Linked DNA regions of Streptomyces noursei ATCC 11455. The protein of the gene in region 1 interacts with the protein of each later gene in a pairwise test. Links are inferred from orthologs where the notes say so. Each region holds a gene or a part of one and is shown on either strand. Other genes may lie near its edges. The genes, in order: SNOUR_RS26285 and ligA.

The links.
Region 2: the proteins of SNOUR_RS26285 (region 1) and ligA interact in binary tests that used the Escherichia coli proteins (3 or more experiments, as listed by UniProt). The link is inferred for Streptomyces noursei ATCC 11455 from one-to-one orthologs.

Annotation. Positions count from the first base shown.
Region 1 is NZ_CP011533.1:6,198,927-6,213,714, forward strand. The notes cover bases 3,932-7,398. They hold SNOUR_RS26285 (leucine--tRNA ligase), read left to right. Parts: upstream 3,932-4,300; coding sequence 4,301-7,198; downstream 7,199-7,398. Other genes in these bases: SNOUR_RS26280 (S53 family peptidase), read left to right, coding at 3,932-3,978. Outside these bases: SNOUR_RS26270 (glycosyltransferase 87 family protein), read right to left, coding at 47-1,384; more of SNOUR_RS26280, read left to right, coding at 2,020-3,931; SNOUR_RS26290 (hypothetical protein), read left to right, coding at 7,472-8,251; SNOUR_RS26295 (DegV family protein), read left to right, coding at 8,494-9,339; SNOUR_RS48485 (ComEA family DNA-binding protein), read left to right, coding at 10,019-10,747; SNOUR_RS26305 (ComEC/Rec2 family competence protein), read left to right, coding at 10,744-13,737; SNOUR_RS26310 (arylamine N-acetyltransferase family protein), read left to right, coding at 13,766-14,539; SNOUR_RS26315 (hypothetical protein), read right to left, coding at 14,621-14,788.
Region 2 is NZ_CP011533.1:3,250,800-3,265,079, forward strand. The notes cover bases 7,783-10,741. They hold ligA (NAD-dependent DNA ligase LigA), read right to left. Parts: upstream 10,391-10,741; coding sequence 8,174-10,390; downstream 7,783-8,173. Other genes in these bases: SNOUR_RS13455 (putative bifunctional diguanylate cyclase/phosphodiesterase), read right to left, coding at 7,783-8,017; SNOUR_RS13465 (methionine synthase), read right to left, coding at 10,421-10,741. Also shown: SNOUR_RS13425 (aldo/keto reductase), read left to right, coding at 1-594; SNOUR_RS13430 (LLM class F420-dependent oxidoreductase), read right to left, coding at 648-1,574; Asp-tRNA(Asn)/Glu-tRNA(Gln) amidotransferase subunit GatB, read right to left, coding at 1,788-3,296; SNOUR_RS13440 (hypothetical protein), read right to left, coding at 3,328-3,570; Asp-tRNA(Asn)/Glu-tRNA(Gln) amidotransferase subunit GatA, read right to left, coding at 3,605-5,098; Asp-tRNA(Asn)/Glu-tRNA(Gln) amidotransferase subunit GatC, read right to left, coding at 5,101-5,397; more of SNOUR_RS13455, read right to left, coding at 5,909-7,782; more of SNOUR_RS13465, read right to left, coding at 10,742-11,434; SNOUR_RS13470 (MFS transporter), read right to left, coding at 11,525-12,925; SNOUR_RS13475 (MarR family winged helix-turn-helix transcriptional regulator), read right to left, coding at 13,058-13,516; SNOUR_RS13480 (SDR family oxidoreductase), read right to left, coding at 13,607-14,280. UniProt on the Escherichia coli protein: DNA ligase that catalyzes the formation of phosphodiester linkages between 5'-phosphoryl and 3'-hydroxyl groups in double-stranded DNA using NAD as a coenzyme and as the energy source for the reaction.

The DNA.
Region 1 (14,788 bases):
GCGGCCCGGAGGGATCGGGCGGGGACCCTGACCCATCGGGCAGACCCTAGGTCGTGGACGCGGAGTCCGGCGCGGGCGCGGATATCGCGGTGGCCCCGGCCGGTCGACGGAGCCGGGCCGCGGTCAGTGCCAGCAGCGTGAGCCCGGCCAGCGGATAGACCGCGGAGAGCAGCATCTGCCCGGCGTTCTGGTGCAGTTCCTCGTGCTGGTGCCAGCGGTGTGGCACCCACCACAGTGCGAACGAGCAGAACAGCAGCCCCACCACCCCGGTCACCGCCCACCAGCGGCGGGCCGCGGCCCCGGGGCGCCGCAGCGCCTCGGAGCCCAGCAGGATCAGCATCGGGACGCTCCACACCCAGTGGTGCGACCAGGAGATCGGGCTGATCAGCAGGGCGGTGGCCGCGCAGGTCAGGGTCGCCCAGGCGCGCTCGCCGCGCAGCAGTGCCGCGGCGGCCAGCGCCAGCCCGGCGGCGGTCGCCACGGTGGCCAGGACGAGCCAGGCGGTGCCGGGGTCGTGGGTGTGCAGCAGGCGGGCCAGGACGCCGCGGAGCGACTGGTTCGCGGTGATCTCCACCTCGCCGACCCGGTCGGCGGCGAACACGATCTCGGTCCAGAAGCGATGCGAGTCGCGCGGTAGCACGATCGCGGAGAGGAGGGCGGTGGCGCCGAATGTGCCGGTGGCGACGGCGGCCTGCCGGAGCCAGGGGTTCCAGGCGGCGCGCCAGCCGGCGCCGGAGCGCAGCCGTCGGATGGCGTGGACCGCGCCCGCCAGCGCGAGGAAGACGGCGAACAGCGCCGGGGTCAGCTTGATGCCGGCCGCGATGCCGATGCCGATACCAGCCCAGCGGTTGGTGTCCCGACGGGTCAGGTCCCACAGCACCAGCACGGCGAGCAGCAGGTTGATCTGGCCGTAGCGCAGCGTCGTCCAGACCGGCTCGCACCACACCAGCAGGGCGGAGAGCGCCAGTGTCGCGGCGAGCGGGGGCATCCGCCGGGGCCGGCCGACCAGGCGGAGGGACAGGTGGACGACGGCGACGAGCAGGACGAGGTTCCCGGCCGTGGCCAGGGTGCGCATCACCGGGACGCCGAAGAAGGTGAGCGGGACGAACAGCAGCGCGGCGAAGGGGGGATAGGTGTTGGGCAGCCGTGCGGAGGTGGCCACCATGTCGTAGAGGTCCTTGCCGGCGCGGGCGGTCTCGCCCTCGGCGCGGTAGACCATCAGGTCCACCATCGAGACGTGCGCCAGCCGCTGTGCGATCCAGAAGGCGGTGAAGGACACCAGGCAGGCCAGCGCCGCCGCGCACACCGGGTGGCGGCGGATCACGCCCGCGCCGGGGCGTGGGCCGCGAGGCTCGGTGGGCCGGTGTGGATCCAGCGCGGTCACGGCGTACGGCTCCCCAGGGACGAATCGGGCACGGCCTGCCGACAGTACCTCGGGCCCCGCCGGAGGGCCCGAGGGGGCGCCGCGGCCCGAAGGGCCTCGTCCAGGGGTGGTGGTCGGGCGACGGGAGGGCGATTTGGCAGAAGGCCGGGGGGTCCGTGTAATGTAGGCGATGCCGCAGCGGGGAGCCGGAAGGAAACCGCAGCGGAGACAAGACCTGGGGCTATAGCTCAGTTGGTAGAGCGCCTGCATGGCATGCAGGAGGTCAGGAGTTCAATTCTCCTTAGCTCCACAGAAGACAGAGTGGGCCGTCCGTCAAGGGCGGCCCACTCTGTTGTGCGTTCCGGGGCGGCGGGTTCGCGGTGCGCAGATCTTCCTGGGTTGCCCTGATATTCGGTCAACAGCCTGTCTGATGTGGCCAGTTGAGTGCTCTCTTCGTGACTGGTTCTGTCCGTTCCTTGTGGTTCCTTGGGCTCTTCTTGGTGATCGCATGACCCTGACATGAACGGTTCACCGAAAGAGTGGCGAATCGCGTGAGCGTCACATCCGACGCATTCACCGCTGATGAGGTGTCGCGCACCGGCGCACCGGCGCGGCGTCACCCCGCAGCGCACCGCATCGCCACAGCAGGGGGTTACATGAGAGCAAGCCGCACCAGATCACTGCGCGCCCGCGCGGGTCTGGCCTGGGCAGCGGCGCTGCCGCTGGTCGCCGGAGCGCTCGCGCTCGGTGCACCGGCCGCCGACGCCGCGGGCCACGACGGGGGTCGGCACGCACTGCAGGGCACCAAGCCGCGATGGGCCACCGAGCAGGCCGACCAGGGCTCCACCGCCGGTTCCACCGCGGTCAACGCCCGGGTCTACCTGGCCGGCCGGGACGCCAAGGGCCTCGCGGACTACGCCAAGGCCGTCGCCGACCCGCACTCCGCCGCGTACGGGAAGTACCTGAGCCCGGCCCAGGTGGGTGCCCGCTACGGTGCCACCCAGGACCAGATAGCCAGGGTGACCGCCTGGCTGAAGAAGTCCGGCCTGACGGTCACCGGCACCACCGACCGCTACGTCACGGTCACCGGCGAGGCGGCAGCCGCCGAGCGGGCCTTCGCCACCGACCTGCACAACTACCGCAAGAACGGCCACACCTACCACGCGCCGTCGGCCACCGCCTCCGCGCCCGCGTCCGTCTCCGACGCGGTCCTGACGGTCACCGGCCTGGACAACGCGCCCCGGCTGGCCCGGCACCACTCCGCCGAACTGCCGCCGCCGTCCCCCGTCTTCCGCAACTCCGGGCCGTTCTCCACGTACTACGGGTCGCGGACCAACGAGAGCCTGCCGTCGGCCTACGGGGGCAAGGCGCCGTACGCGATCAAGGGCTACACCGGCAAGCAGCTGCGCGCCGCCTACGGGGCGAAGAAGTGGACCGGCAAGGGCGTCACCGTCGCGATCACCGACGCCTACGCCTCGCCGACCATCGCCAAGGACGCGGACACCTACGCCGCCCGTAACGGCGACCCCCGCTACCGCAAGGGTCAGCTCTCGCAGGTCCTGCCGAAGGGCTACACGCACATCGACGACTGCAAGGCGGCCGGCTGGTACGGCGAGGAGACCCTCGACGTCGAGGCCGTCCACGCGGTCGCCCCCGACGCGGGCATCGTCTACGTCGGCGCCGCCTCCTGCAACGACGACGACCTGATGGACTCGCTCGGCAAGGTCGTCGACGGGCACCTGGCCGACATCGTCTCCAACTCCTGGGGCGACGTCGAGGCCAACGAGACCCCGGACGTGGCCGCCGCCTACGACCAGCTCTTCCAGCGCGGCGCGGTCGAGGGCATCGGCTTCTACTTCTCCTCCGGCGACAACGGTGACGAGGTCGCCAACACCGGCACCAAGCAGGTCGACACCCCCGCGAACTCCGCTTGGGTGACCGCGGTCGGCGGCACCTCCCTGGCCGTCGGCAAGGGCAACGGCTACCTGTGGGAGACCGGCTGGGGCACCCAGAAGGCGGTGCTCTCCAAGGACGGCAACGACTGGACCGACTTCCCCGGCGCCTTCAACGGTGGCGCGGGCGGCGGCACCAGCAAGGCCGTCGCGCAGCCCTTCTACCAGCGCGGGGTCGTCCCGGACGCGCTGGCCAAGGCCAACGGCGGCAACGCCATGCGCACCGTTCCGGACATTTCGGCGGTCGCCGACCCCAACACCGGCTTCCTGGTCGGCCAGACCCAGACGCTGCCCAACGGCAAGCTCGGCTACGACGAGTACCGCATCGGCGGCACCTCGCTGGCCGCGCCGGTGATCGCGGGCGTCCAGGCGCTGGCCCAGCAGGCCCGGCACGGCGTCGCCATCGGCTTCGCCAACCCGGCCATCTACCAGCGCTACGGCACCGCCGCCTACCACGACGTGACCGACCACCCGCTGGGTGCCGGCCGCGACCTGGCGGTCGTCCGGGTCGACTTCGCCAACGGCGTCGACGCGGCCAAGGGCACCATCACCTCGCTGCGCAGCCTCGGCAAGGACAGCTCCCTGCAGGCCACCGTCGGCTATGACGACGTCACCGGCGTCGGCAGCCCGGGTGCCGGATACGTGAGCTCCTACCGTCCCTGACGCAGGGGCCCCGCCCCGCTCCTCCGCCACCCCGTGACCCTATGGGCGCGTCGGCGGGGGACGGGGAAAACGGGGCAGGGCCCGCGCCCGGGGCGAATCCCGGGCGCGGGCCCTGTGTGCCCTGCGGTACTCTGGCGCCATGTGTGCCGTACGCCTTCTGCTTAGCGGGCCGCGCTGATCAGTCCCGACCGGGCCCTTCGCTGTGGTCGCCCGGGTCGGCATCGGCGCGGCTTCCCCTCCTGAGTGAGGGGCATTTTTGTTTCCGCAGAAACCGTGTCCGCAGCAGCCGCAGGCAGAGACGATCGATGGAGCTTTGAGGACGATGAGCGAGACGACTACCGCTGCTGAGGTGGCAGCGCCGCACCGCTATACGGCCGCGCTGGCCGCTGACATCGAGGCACGCTGGCAGGACTTCTGGGAGGCGGAGGGGACCTACGAGGCCCCGAACCCGAACGGGGACCTGGGCGGCGACCCCGCGGCGGTTGCCCGCCCCAAGAAGTTCGTCATGGACATGTTCCCCTACCCCTCGGGTGCGGGACTGCACGTCGGCCACCCCCTGGGCTTCATCGCCACCGACGTCTACGCCCGCTACCACCGCATGACGGGCCACAACGTCCTGCACACCCTGGGCTTCGACGCCTTCGGCCTGCCCGCCGAGCAGTACGCCGTGCAGACCGGCACCCACCCGCGGGTCTCCACCGAGGCCAACATCGTCAACATGCGGCGCCAGCTGCGCCGCCTGGGCCTGGGCCACGACCAGCGCCGCTCGATCGAGACGATCGACCCGGCGTACTACAAGTGGACCCAGTGGATCTTCCTGCAGATCTTCAACTCCTGGTACGACCCGGAGGCCGACAAGGCGCGGCCGATCGACACCCTGGTCGCCCAGTTCGAGGCCGGCGCCCGGCCCACCCCCGACGGCCGGCCCTGGGCCGAGCTGTCCGGCACCGAGCGGGCCGACGTCCTGGGCGAGTACCGCCTGGCGTACGCCTCGGACGCCCCGGTCAACTGGTGCCCCGGACTGGGCACGGTGCTGGCCAACGAGGAGGTCACCGCCGAGGGCCGTTCCGAGCGCGGCAACTACCCGGTCTTCAAGGCCAAGCTGCGCCAGTGGAACATGCGCATCACGGCCTACGCGGACCGCCTGCTGCGCGACCTGGACGCGCTGGACTGGCCCGAGGCCATCAAGCTGCAGCAGCGCAACTGGATCGGCCGCTCCGAGGGCGCCCGCGTCGACTTCCCGGTGAGCGACTCCGACCGGATCACGGTCTTCACCACCCGCCAGGACACCCTGTTCGGCGCGACCTACATGGTCCTGGCCCCCGAGCACCCACTGATCGCCGGCTCCGACAACGGCACCGGCTCGATCGTTCCCGACGCCTGGCCCGAGGGCACCCACGACGTGTGGACCGGCGGCCACGCCACCCCCGCCGAGGCCGTCGCCGCCTACCGCAAGCAGGCCGCCGCCAAGTCGGACGTCGAGCGGCAGGCCGAGGCCAAGGACAAGACCGGCGTCTTCACCGGCGTGCACGCCACCAACCCGGTCAGCGGCGAGCGGATCCCGGTCTTCATCGCCGACTACGTCCTGATGGGCTACGGCACCGGCGCGATCATGGCGGTCCCGGCCCACGACACCCGCGACTTCGCCTTCGCCCGCGCCTTCGAGCTGCCCATGCGCTGCGTCGTCGAGCCGAGCGACGGCCGCGGCACCGACACCACCACCTGGGACGACGCGTTCGCCTCGTACGAAGCGAAGCTGGTCAACTCGGCCGACGACACCATCTCGCTGGACGGCCTGGGCGTCACCGAGGCCAAGGCGAAGATCACCGAGTGGCTGACCGCCAACGGCATCGGCGAGGGCACCGTCAACTACCGGCTGCGCGACTGGCTGTTCAGCCGTCAGCGCTACTGGGGCGAGCCGTTCCCGATCGTCTACGACGAGGACGGTGTGGCGCACTCGCTGCCCGAGTCGATGCTGCCGCTGGAGCTGCCCGAGGTCGACGACTACTCGCCGCGCACCTTCGACCCGGACGACGCCGACACCCAGCCCGAGACCCCGCTGTCCCGTAATGAGGACTGGGTCAACGTCGAGCTGGACCTGGGCGACGGCCGCGGGGTGCGGCGCTACCGGCGCGAGACCAACACCATGCCCAACTGGGCCGGTTCGTGCTGGTACGAGCTGCGCTACCTGGACCCGAACAACGGCGACGCGCTGGTCGACCCCACCGTCGAGCAGTACTGGATGGGCCCGCGCGAGGGCCAGCCGCACGGTGGCGTCGACCTGTACGTGGGCGGCGCCGAGCACGCGGTGCTGCACCTGCTGTACGCCCGCTTCTGGTCCAAGGTGCTGCACGACCTGGGGCACGTCTCCTCCGCCGAGCCGTTCCACAAGCTGTACAACCAGGGCATGATCCAGGCGTACGTCTACCGGGACACCCGCGGCATCGCCGTCCCGGCGGCGGAGGTCGAGGAGCACGACGGCGGCGTCTTCTACTACGAGGGCGGCAAGGTCTCCCGGCTGCTGGGCAAGATGGGCAAGTCCCTGAAGAACGCCGTCACGCCGGACGAGATCTGCGTCGAGTACGGCGCGGACACCCTGCGCCTGTACGAGATGGCGATGGGCCCGCTGGACGTCTCCCGGCCCTGGGACACCCGGGCCGTCGTCGGCCAGTACCGCCTGCTGCAGCGGCTGTGGCGCAACGTGGTGGACGAGGCGACCGGCGAGGTCACCGTCGTCGACGCCGAGCCGGACGAGGCCACCCTGCGGGCGCTGCACAAGGCGATCGACGGTGTCACCCAGGACATGGCGAACCTGCGCTTCAACACCGCCATCGCCAAGATCACCGAGCTGAACAACCACCTGACCAAGGCCGGCGGCGCCGTTTCGCGGACCGTCGCGGAGCAGCTGGTGCTGCTGATCGCCCCGCTGGCACCGCACATCGCCGAGGAGCTGTGGCGCAGGCTGGGCCACACCGACACGATCGTCCACGCGGACTTCCCGGTGGCCGATCCCGCCTACGTCGTGGACGAGGCGGTGACCTGTGTCGTCCAGATCAAGGGCAAGGTCAAGGCCCGCCTGGAGGTCGCGCCGTCGATCTCCGACGCGGACCTGGAGGCGGCCGCGCTGGCCGAGCCGGCGGTGGTCGCGGCGCTGGGCGGCGCGGGCGTCCGGAAGGTGATCGTCCGGGCACCGAAGCTGGTGAACATCGTCCCGGCGTGATCAGGCAGCACCCGGCCGGTCGGGTGAGGGGTGCCCCGCGCAGCCCCCACCCGGTCGCGGCCCTGACCGCAGGAACGCACTGCAGTCGCCTCTGAACTGGCCTTCTGCGGGCCGGAGCGGTGGACGGGAGCGGTGTCCCGCGCGCGTATAGGTGGTTTCCCCTACGGGCAGGTTGGGGGTTCGTTTGGAACCCCTGGCCTGCCCGACGCGTTTACCGTGGAGGTACGGGCGCCGGCACAGAACCGGCGCCGCCGACACCTCAGGGGAGTGCCCATGGAAGCCGCGGTCGCCATCTTCGGGTTGCTCTTCGTGCTGTTCGTCGTCGCCGGGGTGTTCCTCACGGTCAGGGCGGTCCAGGCAGCCAAGCGCGGGGTCGACCGCAAGGTCGCCCAGGCCCGACGGACGGTCGAGGACACCACCCTGCGGGCCCGGCAGTTCACCCAGCCCGGAGTCGTCGGCGAACTGGCCCAACTGCGGCTCTCGCTGCGCACGTCCATGCGGGCCACCCAGGAGGTCCTGCGGTCCGGCTCCGCCGACGACGCCTCGCTCGACGAGGCGGTCCGGCTCTTCGAACGCCTCAGCGCGCACGGCCGGGAGCTGGACGACGACCTCCGCCGCCTAGAGAGCGAACCCAGCAAGGCCAGCATCGCGGACCGCCTCCCCGAGCTCCGGGAGCGGCTGGAGCGGATCACGCACTCCGCCGAGTCGCTGCGCTGGGCCGCCCGCGACCGGGCCCGCAAGTTCGCCGAAGACGATCTGGCCGCCCTGAGCGACCAGATCGACGTGGAGGCGGGGGCCTTGCGGCACTGGACGGACGCCCCGGTGGACCGGGAGCACGAGCGGGAGCAGACGGGGGCGCCGGGCGCGGGCGGGGCACCTGGGGCCGGTCCGGGCGCGGGCGGGAAGGGGCATGCCCGGGGCCCGGTGGAGGACGAGGCGCCTGCGATCACCGCCCAGGATCCCCGCACCCGGCCGACGTATCCGTGGGAGAAGAGCCCGCGACGGGAGCCGTCCCGTTGGGGGAAGGGCGGCGGTGGCGGGACAGCAGGGTAGGCGCTGGTTCGCCTTCCCCCGTGTGGCGCGGGACCTCAAGCCCCCCGGGCTGTGGCATCCCCGGTCCCCGCGCAGCGCCCATGCGATCAGCCAACTGCTGTGCGATCATTCCGTTTCGACTCTTTCCCCTTCCCGACAGGCCGTGACCTGGGCGGACTTGGCAGAGCCTTGGTACAACCTGGAAAATCTTGGGGAGGGGCCCGCACTGTCGGGCGCCTGCGTCCCCGACTAACCTCCCAGTCATGTCCCGCCATGTCGCGATCGTCACCGATTCCACGGCCTACCTGCCGCGGGCGGCTGTCGCACGCCACCACATCACGGCCGTACCGCTGACCGTCGTCCTGGGGGACCAGGCCCTGGAAGAGGGCACCGAGATCTCCGCGAGATCGGTCGCCCAGGCGCTCCAGAAGCGCCGGCCCGTGACCACCTCGCGGCCGAGCCCCGCCGTGTTCGCGGACACCTATCGGGCCATCGCGGAGGCCGGGGCGAGCGGCATCGTTTCCCTCCACCTCTCGTCGGAGTTCTCCGGCACCTACGACGCGGCGGTGCTGGCGGCCAAGAAGGCCCCGGTACCGGTACGGGTCGTGGACACCGGGATGGTGGCGATGGCCCTTGGGTTCTGCGCCCTCGCCGCCGCGGAGGCGGTGGAGGCCGGCGGGGACGTGGACGACGCGGTGGCCGCCGCGGAGAAGCGCGCCTCGGGCACCGCCGCCTACTTCTACGTCGACACCCTCGACTATCTGCGGCGCGGTGGCCGGATCGGCGCCGCGCAGGCGCTGCTCGGCTCCGCGCTCGCGGTCAAGCCGATCCTTCAACTCGACGACGGGCGCATCGAACTGCTGGAGAAGGTCCGTACGGCCTCCAAGGCCATCGCGCGCCTGGAGGAGATCGCCGCGGAGCGGGCGGGGGACGGCCAGGTCGACATCGCGGTCCACCACCTCGCGGCGGCGGAGCGGGCGGACGCACTGGCCGAACGCCTCCGGGAACGGGTGCCGGGGCTGAACGAGCTGCACGTCAGCGAGGTCGGTGCGGTGATCGGCGCACACACCGGGCCGGGGCTGCTGGGGGTCGTGGTCTCGCCGCGATGAACTGCGATGAGCCACGGTGATCTGCGATGAGCCGTGGTGCGGCAGGTGGCGGCCGTGGGGTCGGCACCTGCCCGACCTCTGTGTGACGGCTGTTGCGGTGGTGACGACGCCGGGTTCCGGATGCCCGTGCGGGTGACGGAGTTATCCACAACTCCCCGGATATCCACGGGATGTGACGCAGATCGGCGGGATCCGCGCGAGGTGCCTACCGTCGAGGGCTATGAGCACTTATCGAACGGCTTCCTTGCCGGATACGACGTCAGTAGCGGTGTCCGTTTCCGCGCCGGAGCCACCGGCCGGACCATCCCGCCCGCCCGCTGCGCCCCCTGCGCCCCCTGCTTCCTCGACCTCCGCTGTGCCGACCGCGCGCTGGGGGCGGCGAGAACGGGACCGCGTGCGGGAGTGGAAACGCGAACGGACGCGGGCCCGAGCCGCGGCGATCTTCGGCGCCGATCAGGTGGGGCACGGGGCCGAGGCGGCACGGGGCGGCGGTACGGGGAGCGGCCGCGGTAGGGAGGACGGGAGCGCCGAGGGACGTACGGGTCCGGGAGCGAGAGGGCTCGGTGGTGGTCGCCGTCCGCCCGACGCGGGGGCGAAACCGTCGTACGGGCACCGTGCGCCGCCGTCCCGGGAGCACGACCCGCCGGGCGCCCGCCGGCAGGAACGCTGGTGGTCGGCGGTGCATGAACGGCTGCCGCTCTGGGTGCAGTTACGGTGCGGCACGACCCCGAAGGCGCTGGGCGCGCTGGCCCTGGTGCTCGTGGTGGCCGTGGGCTTCGCGGTCCAGCACTTCTGGGCGGGGCGCCCGGAGCCGGTGCGTGCGCCGGGTGTCGAGCGTACGGTTCCGGCGCCGGGCCCCGGAGCCCGCTCGCCGGCTCCGCCGTGGTCGTCGGCGCACTCCTCGTCCAGCGGCCCGGCGACGGGTGGGCCACCGGGCGGGGCGGGCCGGATGCTGGTCGTGGATGTCGCGGGGAAGGTCCACCGACCCGGGGTGCACCGGTTGCCGGCGGGCTCCCGGGTGATGGATGCGCTGCAGGCCGCGGGCGGGGTGTTGCGCGGGGCGGATCTCCGGGGGCTGAATCGGGCGCGGCTGCTGACCGACGGCGAACAGATCCTGGTCGCTGCGGAGGGCGCCGGCGCGGGCGGCCAGCCCGGGGCCGGTGGTGCGACGGGTGGCGGAAGCGGTGCCGGGAGCGGGACGCCTGGGCTGACGGGTGGGCCGCTGAGCCTCAGTTCGGCGACGGAGCAGCAGCTCGATGCCCTGCCCGGAGTGGGGCCCGTCCTGGCCCGCCACATCATCGAATTCCGCACCCGGCACGGCGGGTTCACCTCGGTGGACCAGCTCCGACAGGTGGCCGGCATCGGTGAGCGCCGCCTTGCCGACCTGCGCCCCTTGGTGACGCCATGACGTCGACTCCGGAGGACGAGAACCCTGCCGGTGGGGCCGTGACCTCGGCGGACGCCGGGGCGTCGACGGGGCGCGTCGGGGCCGGTGGCCGGGAAGGAACGCCGGGCGGTGCGGCGGAGGCGCACCAGGACGGCCGGGCCGACCCGTCGTACGGCAGGGCCGACGCGCATCAGGACGGCCCCGCCGACCTGCGACTCGTCGGCCCCGCGGGGGCGGCGTGGGCGGCGGCAGCGGTTGCCCTGGGCGCACCGGGCGGCATGGTGGCGGCGGGCTGCGCCATGGCCGTGGCGCTCGCCGCACTCGCGCTCTGGCGGGCCCGGTCGAAGGGCGGCCGGTCCGCCCGGGGGAACGACGCTGCACCCGGCCGGACCGCAGGGGCGCTCGTGGCGCTGGCGGCGGTCCTGCTCTGCGCCGCGGCGGGGGCCGCGTCCGCCGCGCTGCACGCCGCGGACGTGCGGCGCGGGCCGCTGCCCACGTGGGCCCACCGGTACGCACGGCTCACGGTGGAGCTGGAGGTGACCGACGATCCACGGCTGACCCGCCCCAAGGTGCGCGGCTCGCAGAGGATGCCGTCGGCGCTGGTGTTCACCGCCGAGGCCGTTCGTATCGCGACGCCGGACGGGCGGGTCACCACCGCCCGTACCCCCGTGCTGGCCGTCGTGCAGCAGCGCGCCGCGAAGCACGGGAAAGCTGCGGGTGAGTCGTCGTCGCCCTCGCCGTCGCCGTCACCGGAGTGGCGCAGGTTGCTGCCGTCGACCCGGATCCGGGTGGTGGCGCGGGCCGCACCGCCGCTGGAGGCGGCGGACCGGACGGCCGCGGTACTGCGGGTCACCGCCGACGGTTCGCCGAACGAGGTGGCGCCGCCGTCCGCCCTCCAACGGCTGGCCGGGAGCCTGCGCACCGGGCTGCGCCGGGCGACCGACGGGCTGACCCCGGATGCCCGCGCGCTGCTGCCCGGACTCGTCGTCGGCGACGTGTCACGGGTGCCGCCCGATCTCGACGACGCCTTCAGCACCACCGACCTGACGCACCTGCTCGCCGTCTCCGGCAGCAACCTGACCATCGTGCTCGCCCTGCTGATCGGCCCACCCCACCTCGCCGCCCGGGCCGAACGCCGCGGACTGGCCCGGCGTCTGGGGCTCTCGCTGCGCGGTACCGCCCTGGTCGGCGGAGCGCTCGCCCTCGGCTTCGTGGTCGTGTGCCGCCCAGACCCGAGCGTGCTGCGGGCCGCCGCCTGCGGTCTGATCACCCTGCTCGCCATCGGCACCGGCCGCCGCCGCTCGCTGCTCCCCGCGCTCGCCGCCGCCGTCCTGCTGCTGGTCCTCTACGACCCCTGGCTGGCCCGGCGTTACGGCTTCCTGCTCTCCGTCCTGGCGACCGGCGCGCTGCTGCTGCTCGCGCCCCGCTGGAGCGCGGCCCTCCAGCGCCGCCGGGTGCCGCCCCGGCTCGCCGAGGTGGTGGCCGCCGCGGCCGCCGCCCAGGCGGTCTGCGCACCCGTCGTCGCGGTGCTCGCGGCGCGGGTGGGGCTGGTCGGCGTGCCCTGCAATCTGCTGGCCGAGCTGGCCGTGGCACCCGCGACGATCCTGGGCTTCGCGGCGCTCGCCGCCGCGCCGGTCGCCCTGCCGGTCGCCAAGGCGTTGGCGTGGTGCGCGGGTTGGCCGGCCGAGTGGATCGCCGCCGTTGCCCGCACGGGGGCGGAGCTGCCGGGCGCGGAGGTCGGCTGGCCCGGGGGCTGGGTGGGTGGGCTGATGCTCGCCGTCGCCACAGTGGCGCTGCTGGCGGTCGGCCGCCGGGTGCTGCGCCGCCGCTGGTTGGGCGCACTGTCCGCGCTGGCCCTGGTGCTTGCGGTGTGCCGCCCCGCGCCGCTGACCCGCGTGCTGACCGGTTGGCCGCCGCCGGACTGGCGGGTGGTGGCCTGCGATGTCGGGCAGGGGGACGGGCTGGTGCTGGCGGCCGGCGACGGCACCGCGCTGGTGGTGGACACCGGGCCCGAGCCCCGTGCCATCGACCGCTGCCTGACCGGGCTGGGCATCCACCGGATCCCGCTCCTGATCCTTACGCACTTCCACGCCGACCATGTGGACGGCCTGCCCGGGGTGCTGCGCGGCCGTTCGGTCGGCGCGATCGAGACCACGACGTTGCAAGAGCCCTACGAGCAGGCGAAGTTCGTGCGGGAGGCGGCGGCCGGGGCCGGGGTTCCCGTGCTCCGCGCGGCACCGGGCGAGCGGCGTCACCTGGGTCCCCTCGCCTGGGAGGTGCTGTGGCCGGGCGCATCCCCATGGCTGCCGTCGGCCGGTGACGGTGCGTTCTCCGGCCCCAACGACGCCAGCGTTGCCGTGCTCGTACGGACCGGCGGACTGACGGTCCTGCTGCTCGGTGATCTCGAACCCCCCGCGCAACAGGCGCTGTTGGCCGCCCACCCGGAGCTGGCCGCCGTCGACGTCCTCAAGGTGGCGCACCACGGCTCCGCCTATCAGGACCCCGAGTTGATGCGGCGGCTGACACCGCGTCTGGCCCTCATCTCGTGCGGCGCCGGAAACCCTTACGGGCACCCCGCTCCTCGTACCGTCGCCGCGCTGCGGGCCGGGGGCACGCGGGTGCTGCGTACCGACACCGAGGGCGCCATCGCGGTCGTCGGCACCCCCGGCAGGCTGTCCGCGGTGGTCGGCGGGCGTCGGTCCAGGAGACGGTCGGCGACACGGCCCACAGGTCGGCCCGCGGCTCGGCCCATAGGCCGGGGCAGAGGCCGGAGCGCCGGCCGGAGCGAGGGTCGGGGCGCAGGTCAGGGCCGGGGCCGGTGTGGTGGAGTCGCGGGGCGGTGGGGTGCCGACGCCGTCGGTCGGGAGCCGGGCGGCACCCTCCGGCCGTGCGACACACGGGACGGATCGTGCGGTATGCGGAGATCCGTACGAAGAGGAAGACACGTACGGCACGCTGGGGTGAGAGCGGCGCCGAGAGCCACGCCGCGCGTGGGGAGCCACGCGACATGACAGAGGGAATGGAGAGGACGCACACCTCATGGACGTTGTCACCGCCGATGCCTATCTCCGCCGGATAGCCGCTGTCCGGCCGGCCGCGCCCGACGCCGAGGCGTTGTGTGCGCTGCAGCTGAGTCATCTGCGGGCCGTGCCGTTCGAGAACCTCGCCATCCACCTGGGAGAGGAGATCGTGCTCGAGGAGCAGCCGCTGCTCGACAAGATCGTCGGGGCGCGTCGGGGTGGGTTCTGCTACGAGCTCAACGGTGCCTTCGCCGCACTTCTCAGGACGCTGGGCTACGAGGTCGAGTTGCTGTCGGCGCGGGTGTGCGGGCCCGATGGGCTCGGGATTCCGTACGACCACCTCGCGCTGCGGGTGCACCTGCCCACCGGTCCCTGGCTCGTGGACGTCGGCTTCGGGCGGAACAGCCACCACCCGCTGCGGTTGGACAGTGCCGAGGACCAGGAGAATCCCGGGGGCGTCTTCCGAATAGCGGAGACGCCGCAGGGCGACCTCGACGTCTATCGGAACGGGGAACCGCAGTACCGCCTGGAACAACGCCCGTGTGAGCTCAGGGACTTCGAGGCCGGTTGCTGGTGGCAGCGTACGTCGCCGAAATCGCTGTTCAGGAGGTCGTTGGTCTGCTCGCAGCTCACGGAGACCGGTCGGGTGACGCTCTCCGGGCGCACGCTGGTGATCAGCGACGCCGATGGCTCCCGGGAGGAGCGCGTGCTGGACGCGGCCGAGATCCTCCCGGCGTACCGCACCCACTTCGGCATCGAGCTGGAACGGGAGCCGGTCCTCGTGAGCGAGTGAGGAGGCGAGTGGGCGAGGGAGGGCCTGGCCCAGCGGCGGGGGAGTGGTGCGTTCCTCGGTGGCCCTCTGCCCGGGGTGGGGTTACTCGGCCTCGCGCCAGCCTTCGTATTCGGCGGCGAGGGCGTCCAGGCGGGCGGCGTCGTAGGCGGCGTCGGGGTCCTCGACGACGACGAGCCACTGCGCGTCCTCGGCGTCGTCCTCGCCGGCCAGGGCGTCCCGTACGACCTGGGGCTCCTCGGCGACGCCGAA
Region 2 (14,280 bases), 2.9 Mb from region 1 along the record:
GAGGAGACGGTCGGCGCCATGGCGGAGCTGGTCGCGGAGGGTTCGGTGCGCCATCTCGGGCTCAGCGAGGTGAGTCCCGCGACGCTGCGCCGGGCCCATGCCGTCCACCCCATCAGCGCCGTACAGCTGGAGCACTCCCTCTTCACCCGCGACGTGCTGGCGGGCGACATGCTGGCGACCTGCCGGGAGTTGGGCATCGGCGTCGTCGCGTACGCACCGCTCGGGCGCGGGATGCTGACGGGCGCGCTGACCTCCCTCGACGACCTCACCGCCGACGACGCCCGGCGCCGGTGGCCGCGGTTCGCGGACGAGAACCTCGCGCACAACCTCGCGCTGGTCCGAGCCGTCCGCGCCGTCGCCGAGTCCCTCGGCTGCACACCGGCGCAGGCCGTCCTCGCCTGGCTGCTCGCCCAGGGTGAGGACATCGTGCCGATCCCCGGCACCAAGCGCCGGGCGTACCTGGCGGAGAACGCGGCCGCGGCCGACCTCGTGCTCGGCCCGGAGCAGGTGGAGCGGCTCCGGGCGGCGGTGCCCGACGGCGCGGTGGCCGGCGAACGCTACCCGCTCGCGGCCCTGGCCCGCCTCGGCCACTGACCCCTCGGTCGCCGGCCCCTCGGCCAGTGGCCCCTCGGCCAGTGGCCTCTCGGTCAGTGGCCCAGCAACGCCGGTGCCAGTTCGCGGAGTTGGTCGGCCCCCAGGCCGCGGTGGGGGGCGATCGGCTGGAGCGCCACGTGGTCCGCGCCCGCGTCGAGGTGCTCCCGCACCCGGCGCCGGATCGCGTCCGCGTCGCCCCAGGCCACGAGCGCATCGACCAGCCGGTCGCTGCCGCCGCCCGTGAAGTCGTCGTCGCCGAAGCCCAACCGCCGCAGGCTGTTCACGTAGTTGGGCAGCGCGAGGTAGAAGCCGAGGTGGTGCTCGCGGATCAGTGCGCGGGCGGTCGCCGGGTCGGTCTCCAGCAGTACGGCCTGCTCGGGGGCGAGCAGCGGGGTGGCGCCGAGGATCTCGCGGGCACCGGCGGTGTGCTCGGGCGTGACGAAGTACGAGTGCACGCCCGCGGCCCGCTCCCCCGCCAGCTCCACCATCTTGGGGCCCAACGCCGCGAGCACCCGGACGGGCGGCGTGCCCACCGGGCCTTCGTACGTGGCATCGTCCATCGCCGCCAGATAGGAGCGCATCGCGGCGAGCGGCTTGGCGTAGGCGTGACCGCGGCCGTTGACCTGCGGGGCGTGGCTGGCGCCGAGGCCCAGCAGGAACCGGCCGTCGTACGCCTCCGTGAGGGTGTGCGCGCCGGCGTTCATCGCGGTGGCGTCGCGGCCCCAGATGTTGGCGATGCCGGTGGCGACGGTCAGCCGCTCGGTGGCGGCCAGCAGCAGCCCGGCGTGGGCGAACGCCTCCTTGGTGGCCTGCGCCTCACCGAACCACAGCGCCCCGTACCCCAGCCGCTCGACCTCGACCGCAAACTCCCGCGCCACCGCGGCCGATACCCGGCCCAGTCCGCCGTGCCAGACCCCGACCCGACCGATCCGCGCGGCGACCTCCCGGGGCCCCGGTGCGGTGGTGTCCTGTTGCGCCATTGCTCACTCCTCCACTGTCCGGCGGGCGTTGCCCCCCTTGATCCTTTTCGGTAACAGCAGCGGGAAGGGGCGCGGCATTCCTCCGCCGCGGAAGAAGATCGGGAATTCCTCCGGCAGCCGGCCGGCAGCGGTACGGCCGGCTGTGCGGCGGAACGGCGAAGCGGCCGCCCCTCCGAGGAGGGACGGCCGCTCACGAGCCGTACGGGCCGGCGATCAGCCCTCGACGCCCAGCTTCTCCAGGATCAGCTCGCGCACCCGGGCCGCGTCGGCCTGGCCACGCGTGGCCTTCATGACCGCGCCGACCAGGGCACCGGCCGCGGCGACCTTGCCGCCGCGGATCTTGTCGGCGATGGCGGCGTTGGCGGCGATCGCCTCGTCCACGGCGGTGCCGAGCGCACCCTCGTCGGAGACGACCTTCAGCCCGCGCTTCTCGACGACCGCGTCCGGGTCGCCCTCGCCGGCCAGCACGCCCTCGATGGCCTGCCGGGCCAGCTTGTCGTTGAGCGAACCGTCGGCGACCAGCGCGGCGACCCGGGCGACCTGCTCCGGGGTGATCGGCAGCGCGGCCAGCTCCAGCCCGTCCTCGTTGGCGCGGCGGGCCAGCTCGCCCATCCACCACTTGCGGGCCGCGGCGGCGTCCGCACCGGCCTCGGTCGTGGCGACGATCAGGTCCACGGCGCCCGCGTTGAGGATCGACTGCATGTCGAGCTCGCTGATCCCCCACTCCTCGCGGAGGCGGTTGCGGCGGACCCGCGGCAGCTCGGGCAGGGTGGCCCGCAGCTCCTCGACCCACTCACGGGACGGGGCCACCGGCACCAGGTCGGGCTCGGGGAAGTAGCGGTAGTCCTCCGCCTCCTCCTTGACCCGGCCCGAGGTGGTGGAGCCGTCGTCCTCGTGGAAGTGGCGGGTCTCCTGGATGATCGTGCCGCCGGAGGAGAGCACCGCGGCGTGCCGCTGGATCTCGTACCGGGCGGCCCGCTCCACGGAGCGCAGCGAGTTGACGTTCTTGGTCTCCGAGCGGGTGCCGAACTTCTCGGTGCCCCTGGGGCGCAGCGAGAGGTTCACGTCGCAGCGCATCTGGCCCATCTCCATGCGGGCCTCGGAGACGCCCAGCGCCCTGATCAGCTCGCGCAGCTCGGCGACGTACGCCTTGGCGACCTCGGGGGCCCGCTCGCCGGCGCCCTCGATCGGCTTGGTGACGATCTCGATGAGCGGGATGCCGGCGCGGTTGTAGTCCAGCAGCGAGTGCCGCGCGCCGTGGATCCGGCCGGTCGCCCCACCGATGTGGGTGGACTTGCCGGTGTCCTCCTCCATGTGGGCGCGCTCGATGTGGACGCGGAAGACCTCGCCGTCCTCCAGCTGCACGTCGAGGTAGCCGTCGAAGGCGATCGGCTCGTCGTACTGGGAGGTCTGGAAGTTCTTCGGCATGTCCGGATAGAAGTAGTTCTTCCGGGCGAAGCGGCACCACTCGGCGATGGAGCAGTTCAGTGCCAGGCCGATCTTGATCGCGGACTCCACGCCGGTCGCGTTGACGACCGGGAGGGAGCCGGGCAGGCCCAGGCAGGTGGGGCAGGTCTGCGCGTTGGGCTCGGCGCCCAGGGTGGTTGCGCACCCGCAGAACATCTTGGTGTGGGTACCGAGCTCGACGTGCACCTCCAGACCCATCACAGGGTCGTAGGTGGCCAGCGCGTCCTCGTACGGCACCAGGTCGGTGACAGTCACGGTGAAACTAACCTCTCAGGTCCGGCGCCGGTCAGCCCGCGAGGACGTCGTCGTCGTTGAGACGACGCAGTTCGCGGACGAGCAGAGCGACACCGGTGACGATGGCGGCGGCGGAGACGACGGCGTCGACCAGCTGAAGCATGTCCTGCTCCCCCTTGGCCTTCTTCGCCTGCTTGACGACGCTCACCGCGCCGAACAGCGTGGTGCCGATGGACAGGTAGGTGCCGGGCTTGGACTTCTTGAAGTTCTTGGCCTTGGCCAGCTTTCCACTCACAGCGTCTCCTCCAGCAGGTCGTTGACAGCTCCGCTCACAGGGCCGGAGCCTCCTCGATGAGCGGGTGGCCCCACTTCTCGGTGAGCGCGGACTCGACCGCGGCGCCGACCTTGTACAGCCGGTCGTCGGCCATGGCCGGGGCGATGATCTGCAGCCCCACCGGCAGCCCGTCCTCGGGAGCCAGTCCGCAGGGCAGCGACATGGCGGCGTTGCCCGCCAGGTTGGCGGGGATGGTGCACACGTCGGCGAGGTACATCGCCATCGGGTCGTCGGTGCGCTCGCCGATCGGGAACGCGGTGGTCGGCGTGGTCGGCGAGATGATCACGTCGACCTGCTCGAAGGCCCGCTCGAAGTCGCGGGTGATCAGCGTGCGGACCTTCTGTGCGCTGCCGTAGTACGCGTCGTAGTAGCCGGAGCTGAGCGCGTACGTGCCGAGCATGATGCGGCGCTTGACCTCGGGGCCGAAGCCGGCTTCGCGGGTCAGCGCGGTGACCTCCTCGGCGGACTTCGTGCCGTCGTCGCCGACCCGCAGGCCGTAGCGCATGGCGTCGAAGCGGGCGAGGTTGGAGGAGCACTCGGAGGGCGCGATCAGGTAGTACGCGGCCAGTGCCAGGTCGAAGGACGGGCAGTCCAGCTCGACGACCTCGGCGCCCAGCTCCGTGAGCAGCGCGACCGTCTCGTCGAAGCGCTGGAGCACGCCGGGCTGGTAGCCCTCGCCGCGGAACTGCTTGACGACGCCGACCCGCATCCCGTCCACGCTGCCGTTGCGGGCCGCCTCGACGACCGGCGGGACCGGGGCGTCGATGGAGGTGGAGTCCAGCGGGTCGTGGCCGGCGATGGCCTCGTGGAGCAGCGCCGCGTCCAGCACCGTGCGGGCGCACGGGCCGCCCTGGTCCAGGGAGCTGGAGAAGGCCACCATGCCGTAGCGGGAGACCCCGCCGTAGGTGGGCTTGACGCCGACGGTGCCGGTGACGGCGGCGGGCTGACGGATCGACCCGCCGGTGTCCGTGCCGATGGCCAGCGGGGCCTGGAAGGAGGCGAGGGCGGCGGAGGAACCGCCGCCGGAGCCGCCGGGGATCTTGGTGAGGTCCCAGGGGTTGCCGGTCGGCCCGTAGGCGCTGTTCTCCGTCGACGACCCCATGGCGAACTCGTCCATGTTGGTCTTGCCGAGGATGACGACGTCGGCGGCCTTGAGCTTCTTGGTCAGCGTGGCGTCGTAGGGCGCCATCCACCCTTCGAGGATCTTCGAGCCGACGGTGGTCGGCATGTCCTGGGTGGTGAAGATGTCCTTCAGTGCGAGCGGGACACCGGCCAGCGGGCCGAGCTTCTCGCCGCGGGCCCGCTTCTCGTCGATGGCGCGGGCCTGGGCCAGCGCGCCCTCGCGGTCCACGTGCAGGAAGGCGTGCACCTTCTCGTCGACGGCCTCGATGCGGGCCAGGTGGGCCTCGGTCACCTCGACGGCGGTGAGCTCGCCGGCGGCGATCTTCGCCGCGATCTCTGCGGCGGTGAGCTTGATCAGGTCTGCCATGATCACTCCTCCCCCAGGATCTGCGGCACCTTGAAACGCTGCTGCTCCTGAGCGGGGGCGCCGGAGAGCGCCTGCTCGGGGGTGAGCGACGGACGGACCTCGTCCGACCGCATGACATTGGTCAGCGGCAGCGGGTGGGAGGTCGGCGGAACGTCTTGACCGGCGACCTCGGAGACGCGGGCGACCGCGCCAATGATGTCGTCGAGCTGTCCGGCGAAGTGGTCGAGCTCTTCGTCCTTCAGCTCCAGACGTGCCAGCCGGGCGAGGTGGGCGACCTCCTCGCGCGTGATGCCAGGCATGCAGCGATCCTCTGGTGTTTTCGGTGGAGTGTTCTGGGCGGAGTGTTCCGGAAGGAGATTTCTAGGCGAATTCTCCGCAGGAGTATTCCGGCCCAATCCTATGGCGTAGGGGAACGCCGCCGCGAAACGCTTTCGCCGGACCGCTGCAACGGAGCGTTTCGCGGGGCCGTCGGGCGGTCCGGCCGGACCGCCCGACGGCCCCGTGGCGGGGGCGGTCAGCCGCCGTCCGCCGCCGGGGGCCGGGGGGCGTCCGGCGGCTCCGCCTCGCCCGGGGCACCGGCTGGCGGATCGTTTGCTCTGGAGCCGGGCGCGCGCGGTTCCCGCGGCGCCGGCAGGCCCGGTACGGGGGCGTCCGGCGCGGGCTCGTCCGGGTCCGGGTCCGGGGCTGGTTTCGGCTCCGGGTCCGGTTTCGGGTCTGGTTCCGGGTCAGGATCTGGTTTCGGGTCCTGGGTCGGGACCTGGGCTTGTGCGGTGGTGTCGGAGCGGGGAGTTGGGACGGCCGGTGGCCGGGTCAGTTCAGGACCTGTCCCGAAGGGCGCTCGGCTGCCTTCTCCGCCGTGAGGGCGGACGTCTCCGACGCACGGCGCCAGCCGTGCTCACCACGGGCCCGCAACCAGGCCGTGGTCTCGTCCGGTGGCATCGCGGCGGCCACCAGCCAGCCCTGGACGGCGTCACAGCCCAGGTCGCGCAGCCGCTCCCAGGTCTCGTCGTCCTCGACGCCCTCGGCGACGACCAGCAGGCCCAGCGAGTGGGCCAGGTCGAGGGTGCAGCGGACGATCTCGGCGTCCTCGGTGTCGACGGCCAGCCGGGCCACGAAGGAACGGTCGATCTTGAGCTCGCTGACCGGCAGGCGTCGCAGGTGGACCAGGGAGCTGTAGCCGGTGCCGAAGTCGTCCAGGGACATCTTCACGCCGTGCGCGGTGAGCCCGGCCAGGGTGTCGGCGGCCCGCTGCGGGTCCTCCAGGAGGACGTGTTCGGTTATCTCCAACTGGAGGGCGCCCGGTGGGACGCGATGTCGGGCGAGCCGGGCGGCGACCGCGCCGGCGAAGCCCGGGGAGTGCACGTCGCGCGGTGAGACGTTCACCGCGACCGGCACCTCCAGGCCCATCGCGCGCCAACGCGCCACCTGGGCGAGCGCGGTCTCCAGGACGTACTCGGTGAGCCGGGGCATCAGGCCGGAGGACTCGGCGATGGCGATGAACTCGTCCGGAGGGACCCGGCCGCGGTCCGGGTGGACCCAGCGGACCAGCGCCTCCAGTCCGGAGACATGGCCGTCGAAGCGGACCTTGGGCTGGTAGTGCAGCTCCACGTCGCCGGCGTCCAGGGCGCGCCGCAGATCGCCCAGCAGGCCGAGCCGGTCGGGGGTGTTGCCGTCCCGCTTGGCCTCGTAGAGCTCGACACCGCTGCGGTCCCGCTTGGCCTGATACATCGCCACGTCGGCGCGGCGCAGCAGCCCTTCGGCGTCCAGCGCGTGCTCGGGGAAGACCGCGACCCCCGCGCTGGCTTCGAGCACGAGGGTCAGTCCGTCGAGGTCCAGCGGGGAGCTGAGGGCCGCGACGAGGTTGCGGGCGACCCGCTGGGAGCTGGTGAGGGAGTCGGTGGCGGGCAGCAGGACGGCGAACTCGTCGCCGCCGAGCCGGGCGGCCTCGGCGCCGCGCGGGAGGGCGTGCCGCAGCCGGTCGGCGATCTGGAGCAGCAGGCGGTCGCCGGCGAGGTGCCCGAGGGTGTCGTTGACGGAGCGGAAGCGGTCGAGGTCGATGAGGACGAGGGCGGCACGGGTGCCGGCCCGCTCGGCCTCGTCCAGGGCCGTCCAGGTGCGCTCCAGCAACCACTGGCGGTTGGGCAGGCCGGTGAGCGGGTCGCGCAGCTGCTCCTCGGCACGGGCCCTGGCTATCCACAGGGTGGAGTCCAGCGCGATCAGCGGGACCGCGAACAGCGGCAGCAGCAGCGGGGCGCCCACCGCGCACACCGCGATCAGCGGGGAGATGCCGACCAGGGCGATGCCGACCAGGGCCTGCCGCACCACCGCCGGGCGGGCGATGGCGGGCAGACCGCCGCCGAGCGGCAGCCGGCTGAACCACAGCAGTCCCCGGCTGACGAGGAGATAGCTCCCCGCCATCACGAGGACCTCGGGCAGGACGGAGAGGTCCCAGGCATCGGGCGTCCAGGGCCGGCGGACGCTGGGCTGCACCCCGCAGACGACCAGGCCGAGCGCCGCGGCGCCGATGCCGAGGAGGTCAACTGCCCCGTGGACGACGGCCTGTCGCCAGCGCTGCCGTCGGGCGGCGCCGACCAGGACCACGACGGAGAGGCTGACCAGGATGGCCGGCACCCAGCCGTAGAGCAGGAGCACGGCGAGGGCGAGGGCCGCCCCGGAACCGGTGCCGCCCCACCACCGGTCCCGGCCGAGGGCGACCAGGTGGCCGACGATGACGCCGGTCAGGACCGCCAGCGACCAGCCGATGGCTCCGGCGGGGAACAACGGCTCGCCGTCGCCGAGCGAGTGGAGCACACCGGCGGCGAGCACCACGCACGCCGCCATGACGAGGGCCGCGGGCAACGCGGGCACCACAAGCCGGCGGAGCCGCGACGCCGGAGCGGCGCTGTCGGTCGGTTTCATTCCGATCCCTCTCACAGCCGGCTGTGCCCGCGCCACGGCAGGCGCACACGTCAACAGTAGGACGCGGAAGGCCACTGCGGGCAGCGATCCGCAGCGGTTGCCCGAATGCGACCCGGCCTCCCAGATCAATCTGGTATGCGCCGATGGGGTGACACCTCACTCCTCCTCAGGCGGAGTGACAGCTACCGCTCGTGCCGCCTCGGGACCCTGCTCCAGCAGCACAGCGAAGCCGTCATCGTCCAACACGGGGACCTTCAACTGCATGGCTTTGTCGTACTTCGAACCGGGGTTGTCGCCCACCACTACGAATCCGGTCTTCTTGGAAACGGATCCGGTCACCTTCGCACCAAGAGCCTGTAGCGCTTCTTTCGCGCCATCTCTGGTGTGTGACTGAAGTGTGCCCGTTACCACGACGGTGACGCCTTCCAGGGGACGCGGGCCCGTTTCACCCGACTGCTCCTCCTCCATACGGACGCCCGCGGCCCGCCAGCGCTCGATGATCTCCTGGTGCCAGTCCACGGCGAACCACTGCTTGAGCGAGGCGGCGATGGTGCCGCCGACGCCCTCCACGGCCGCCAGTTCCTCCTCGCTCGCCTCCTGGATCCGGTCGATCGAGCGGAACTCCCGGGCCAGCGCCTGCGCCGCCACCGGGCCCACGTGACGGATCGACAGCCCGGTGAGGATCCGGGCCAGCGGGCGCTCCTTGGCCGCCTGGATGTTCTCCAACATGGCCAGGGTGTTCTTCTTCGGCTCGCCCTTCTGGTTGGCGAAGAAGGTGACGACCTTCTCCTCGCCGGTCTTCGGGTCGCGCTTGGGCAGGCCGGTGTCCGGGTCGAGGACATGGGACTTGATGGGCAGCAACTGCTCGACGGAGAGGTCGAACAGACCGCCCTCGTCCATCAGCGGCGGCTCGGCGGGCTCCAGCGGCTGACTGAGGGCGGTGGCGGCGACATAGCCGAAGTTCTCGATGTCCAGGCACTTGCGGCCGGCGAGGTAGAACAGCCGCTCACGGATCTGGGCGGGGCAGGACCGGGCGTTGGGGCACCGCAGGTCGATGTCGCCTTCCTTGGCGGGCTGGAGCGCCGAGCCGCACTCGGGGCACTCGGCGGGCATCACGAACTCCCGCTCGGCGCCGTCCCGCAGGTCGACGACCGGGCCGAGGATCTCCGGAATGACGTCGCCCGCCTTGCGGATGACGATGGTGTCGCCGATCAGGACGCCCTTGGCCTTGACCACGTCCTGGTTGTGCAGGGTGGCGAACTCCACCTCGGAACCGGCGACGGTGACCGGCTCGACGACCGCGTACGGCGTGACCCGTCCGGTGCGGCCGACGCCGACGCGGATGTCCACCAGCTTGGTGTTGACCTCCTCCGGCGGGTACTTCCAGGCGATCGCCCAGCGCGGCGCCCGCGAGGTGGCGCCCAGCCGGCCCTGGAGCCGGATCTCGTCGAGCTTGACCACGACGCCGTCGATCTCGTGCTCGACGGCCGTGCTGCGGGTCTCGGGGTCGCCGTAGTGGGCGATGAACTCCCGTACCGCGGCGAGGGAGTCCACCACGCGGTTGTGCGTGGCGGTGGGCAGGCCCCACTCCTTGAGCAGGTCGTACGCCTCGGAGAGGCGGTCGATCTCCAGGCCGTCGCGGGCACCGAGGCCGTGCACCACCATGTGCAGCGGGCGGGTGGCGGTGACCTTGGGGTCCTTCTGGCGCAGCGAACCCGCCGCGGCGTTGCGGGGGTTGGCGAACGGCGGCTTGCCGTCGGCCACCAGGCGCTCGTTGAGCTCCAGGAACTTCTCCATCGGGAAGTAGACCTCCCCGCGGATCTCGACCAGCTCGGGGACCCGGTCGCCCTGGAGGCGGTGCGGGATCTCGGCGATGGTGCGGACGTTGGGCGTGATGTCCTCGCCGGTGCGGCCGTCGCCCCGGGTGGCGGCGCGGGTGAGGCGGCCGTGCTCGTAGGTGAGGTTGACCGCGAGGCCGTCGACCTTCAGCTCGCACAGGAAGTGGTAGCCGGCGCCCCTGGCGTCGCCGCCCAGTTCGGTGGCGATCCGCTCGGCCCAGGCCGACAGCTCCTCGTCGTCGAAGGCGTTGTCCAACGAGAGCATCCGCTCGCGGTGCGCGACCTCGGTGAACTCCGTGGCGTACGACCCGGCGACCTTCTGGGTCGGGGAGTCCGGGGTGCGCAGCTCGGGATGGGTCTCCTCCAGGGCCTCCAGGGCGCGCAGCAGCTTGTCGAACTCCGCGTCGCTGACGACCGGGGCGTCCTTCACGTAGTACCGGAAGCGGTGCTCCTCGATCTGCTCAGCGAGCCGCGCGTGCTTCTCCCGTGCCGCGGCGGGCACCTCGGATGCCGCCGCGTGCTGTTCGCCAGCCACCGTCTTGTCCTCCCGTGTCCTTGAGGGCGGTCACTCAGGGTTGTCTGCGAGTGACCTCGCCGCCCGGACGCAGTGGGCGAGCGCCGCGCGGGCGTAGGCGGGCGAGGCGCCCGCCAGACCGCACGACGGGGTGACCACCACGGACTCCGCGAGAAGTCCAGGTGCCAGCCCCAGCCTGCGCCACAGCGTCCGGACACCCATGACGCTACCGGCAGGGTCTGACAATCGACCGTCCACGCCCGGCACCACGCCCGCGAACAGCGCGGTACCGCCCTCCACCGCCTCGCCGAGCACCTCGTCCTCACGCTCGGTGAGCAGCGCGGCATCGAACGAGATGCCGGTCGCGCCGGCCCGCCGCAGCAGTGCGAACGGCACCTCGGGCGCGCAGGAATGGACCACGACCGGTGCGCCGTCCGCCGCCCCGACCAGGTCGCGCAGCGCGCCCTCGACGACCGCGCGGTCCACGGCCCGGTGGGTGCGGTAGCCGCTCGCGGTCCGCACCCGCCCCTGGAGCACCGCGGTCAGCGACGGCTCGTCGAGCTGGAGGACGAGTTCGGCGCCCGGTACCCGCCGTCGGACCTCGGCGAGATGGCCGCGGAGTCCCTCGGCGAGCGACTCGGTGAGGTCCCGGCAGGCCCCGGGGTCGCCGAGCGCCGCCTCGCCGTTGCGCATCTCCAGTGCGGCGGCCAGGGTCCACGGGCCGACCGCGGAGACCTTCAGCGGTCCCTCGTATCCCTGGGTGAACTCCTCCAGGGCGTCGAGGTCCTCGCCGAGCCAGGAGCGGGCCCGGCGGGTGTCGCGGCCGGGCCGGTCGCTGATCCGCCAGCCGCTGGGCTCCACATGGGCGTAGAGCTCGACGAGCAGGCCCAGAGTGCGGCCGATCATGTCGGCGCCGGGCCCCCGGGCCGGGAGCTCGGGCAGATGGGGGAAGTCCTCCAGCGATCCGGTGACGGTCTTCGCTGCTTCGCGCGCGTCGCCGCCCGGCATCGACCCGATGCCGGTCGCCGCGCCCGCGGCCCACTTGTGCCTGGTGTTCTCGCTCACCCCGGAAGGGTATGCGGCGGTGGGCCGGGCGGGCCGCCCCAGCCCCGCCCGGCCCACCTCCGTACGCCCGGCGCGAACGCCGCACCCGGGTCAGCGCCGGCCGCGGACGCCCAGCCAGCCGACCACCGCCGCGGCCGCCAGGGCCACCGCGGTCAGCGCGAAGGCGTATCCGGTGCCCTGGTAGGCGTCGCCCGCGCCGGTCAGAATCGCGCCCATGCCGGCGATGCCGACCAGCGAACCGACCTGGCGGTTGGCGTTGAGGGTCGCGCTGCCGATGTCGGCGTGCTCGCGGCCCGCGGCCTCCATCAGGACGCCGGTCATCGCCGGGGAGCTGATCCCGCTGCCGATGTTGGTGACGGCCAGCACCACCGCGATCACCCCGTACGGCAGGGTCGGCGAGAGGACCAGGAAGAGCAGGAGGTAGCCGGCGGCGGAGAGGGCCAGGGAGACAGCGAGCGCGGCCCGGTTGCCGGTGCGCGGCGCGATCCGCGTGTAGAGCACGTTGCCGATCGGGATGACGAGGACGGCCGGGAGCATCTGCAGACCCGCGGTCACCGCGTCGGCGCCGCGGCCCGTCTGGAGGAAGAGCCCGAGGACGAACAGCGCCCCGTAGAAGGCGAAGTTGAAGAGGAAGCCGACCACGTTGGCGGCGGAGAAGCGGCTGTCGGCGAAGAGGGTGACGGGCAGGACCGGGGTGCGGGCGGTGCGTTCCCGGACCACGAACCCGGCGGCGGCGAGCACGGTCACCGCGAACGCGGCCAGGACGCCGGGGGCGGCCCAGCCGGCGGCGGGCCCCTCGATGAGGGCGTAGCTGAGCGAGCCGAGGGCGAGCAGGCCGAGGACGTGGCCGGTGCCGCCGAGCGGGGCGCCGGTGCCCGGGACCGCGGCGATCACCCGGCGGGTGAGCAGCAGTCCGGCGATCCCGATGGGGAGGTTGACCAGGAAGATGCTGCGCCAGCCGAGGGTGCCGACGAGCAGGCCGCCGACGGTCGGTGCCAGGCCGACGGAGGTGGAGACGATCGCGGACCAGATGCCGAGCACCTTCGCCCGGCGGGCCGGCTCCGGGAAGGCGTTCATCAGCAGCGACAGCGAACTGGGCATGAAGAGCGCGGCGCCCGCCCCCTGGGCGAAGCGGGCCGCCACCAGGGCGCCGCCGCCCGGCGCCGCGGCGCCCAGCAGGGACGCGGCGGTGAAGACGGCCAGCCCGACGAGGTAGATCCGCCGGGCGCCGAACCGCTTGGCGAGCGAGCCGGCGAGCAGCAGCAGCGCGGCGAAGGCGAGGACGTAGCCGTCGACGACCCAGGTGAGGCCGGACATGGTCAGTCCGAGCCGGGCCCGGAGGTCGTGCGCGGCGACGTTCATGATGCCGGTGTCCAGGCTCGCCATCACGAACCCCAGGGCCAGGACGACGAGTTGGGTGGCTCCGCCGGCGGGTGCGGGACGGGTGGGGGTGCTCGCCGTCGCACGCGGCGCCGCGTTCTCAGTGATCATGGATTTAGTTATAGCTGTATCTATCCGTCCTGCGCGATGGTTACAGCTATAACTTTATCGAAGCGATACCAAGAAACGCCGAAGGCCCCCGGAGCGATGCCCGGGGGCCTTCGGCGCGACGGCGGTCGGGCGCTAGTCCGCGACCCGGCCCAGCGCTCTGAGGAGTTCGTCGCGGAGCGCGGCGCGCTCCTCGTGGGAGAGGTGGTCCAGCGGGGACTCCGTGCCCATCCGCCGCAGCAGGTCCAGCCGCAGCTCCCGACCGGCCTCGGTCAGCACCAGTTGCTTGGCGCGCCCGTCCGCGGGGTGCGGGCGGCGGACCACCATCCCCTGCTTCTCCAGCTTGGAGATGACGTAGGTGACGTTCGGCGGCTCGCAGCACAGCACCGCGGCCAACTCCCGCGCGGTCTTGGGCTCGCCCAGCTCCTCCAGCGCCTTCGCCTGCGTCGGCGTCAGGTCCAGCTCCGCGATCCGGCTGCGCTGGTGGGCGTCCAGGCGGCGGCTCAGCTCGGTGACCAGCCCCCTGATCTCCCGGAACCCGCACCCGGCCGCGGCGGTGGTCTTCGCTTCGGTGGTCGCCCTTGACGTGGTCACCCCTGAAGCGTACGTCGCCCCCGCGCGGTGCACGGGGGCGAGGGCGGGCGGACCACCGGGCGGCCCCGGGAGCCCCGGGGCCGGGTCCGGTCAGCGGCCCGGCCGGACCACCAGGTCCTTGATCTCCGCGTCCCGCGGCAGGTCGATCGCGGTGAGGATGGCCGTGGCCACCGACTCCGGGTCGATCCACCGGGACGCGTCGTACGCCTTGCCCTCCTGGCGGTGGGTGCTCTCCTGCATGGGCGTGGCGGTGCGCCCCGGGTAGATCGAGGTGACCCGGACGCCGTTGTCGTGCTCCTCCGCGCGCAGCGCGTCGGCCAGCGCCTTCAGGCCGTGCTTGCTCGCGGCGTACCCGCCCCAGTTGGGGTTCGCGGTGAGCCCGGCACCGGAGTTGACGAAGACCACGTCGCCCTTGGCGATCCGGACCAGCGGCAGCAGCAGCCGGGTGATCTCGGCGGGCGCGACGAGGTTGACCGCCAGCTGCCGCTGCCACGCCTTGGCCGGCAGGTCGCCGACCGCACCCAGCTCGATGACGCCCGCGATGTGCTGGATCGAGTCGAGCCGCTCCGGCAGCCGTTGGTGCCCGAGCGCCCAGTCGAGCTTCTCGGGGGTGGCGAGGTCACCGACGAGGGTGTGCGCCCCGGGGAACCGCTCCGCCAACTCCTTGGCTCGGCCGACGTCGCGCGCCAGCAGCCACAGCTCCTCACCGCGCTCGGCGAGCCGCCGTGCGACCGCCGCTCCGATGCCCGATCCGGCGCCCGTGA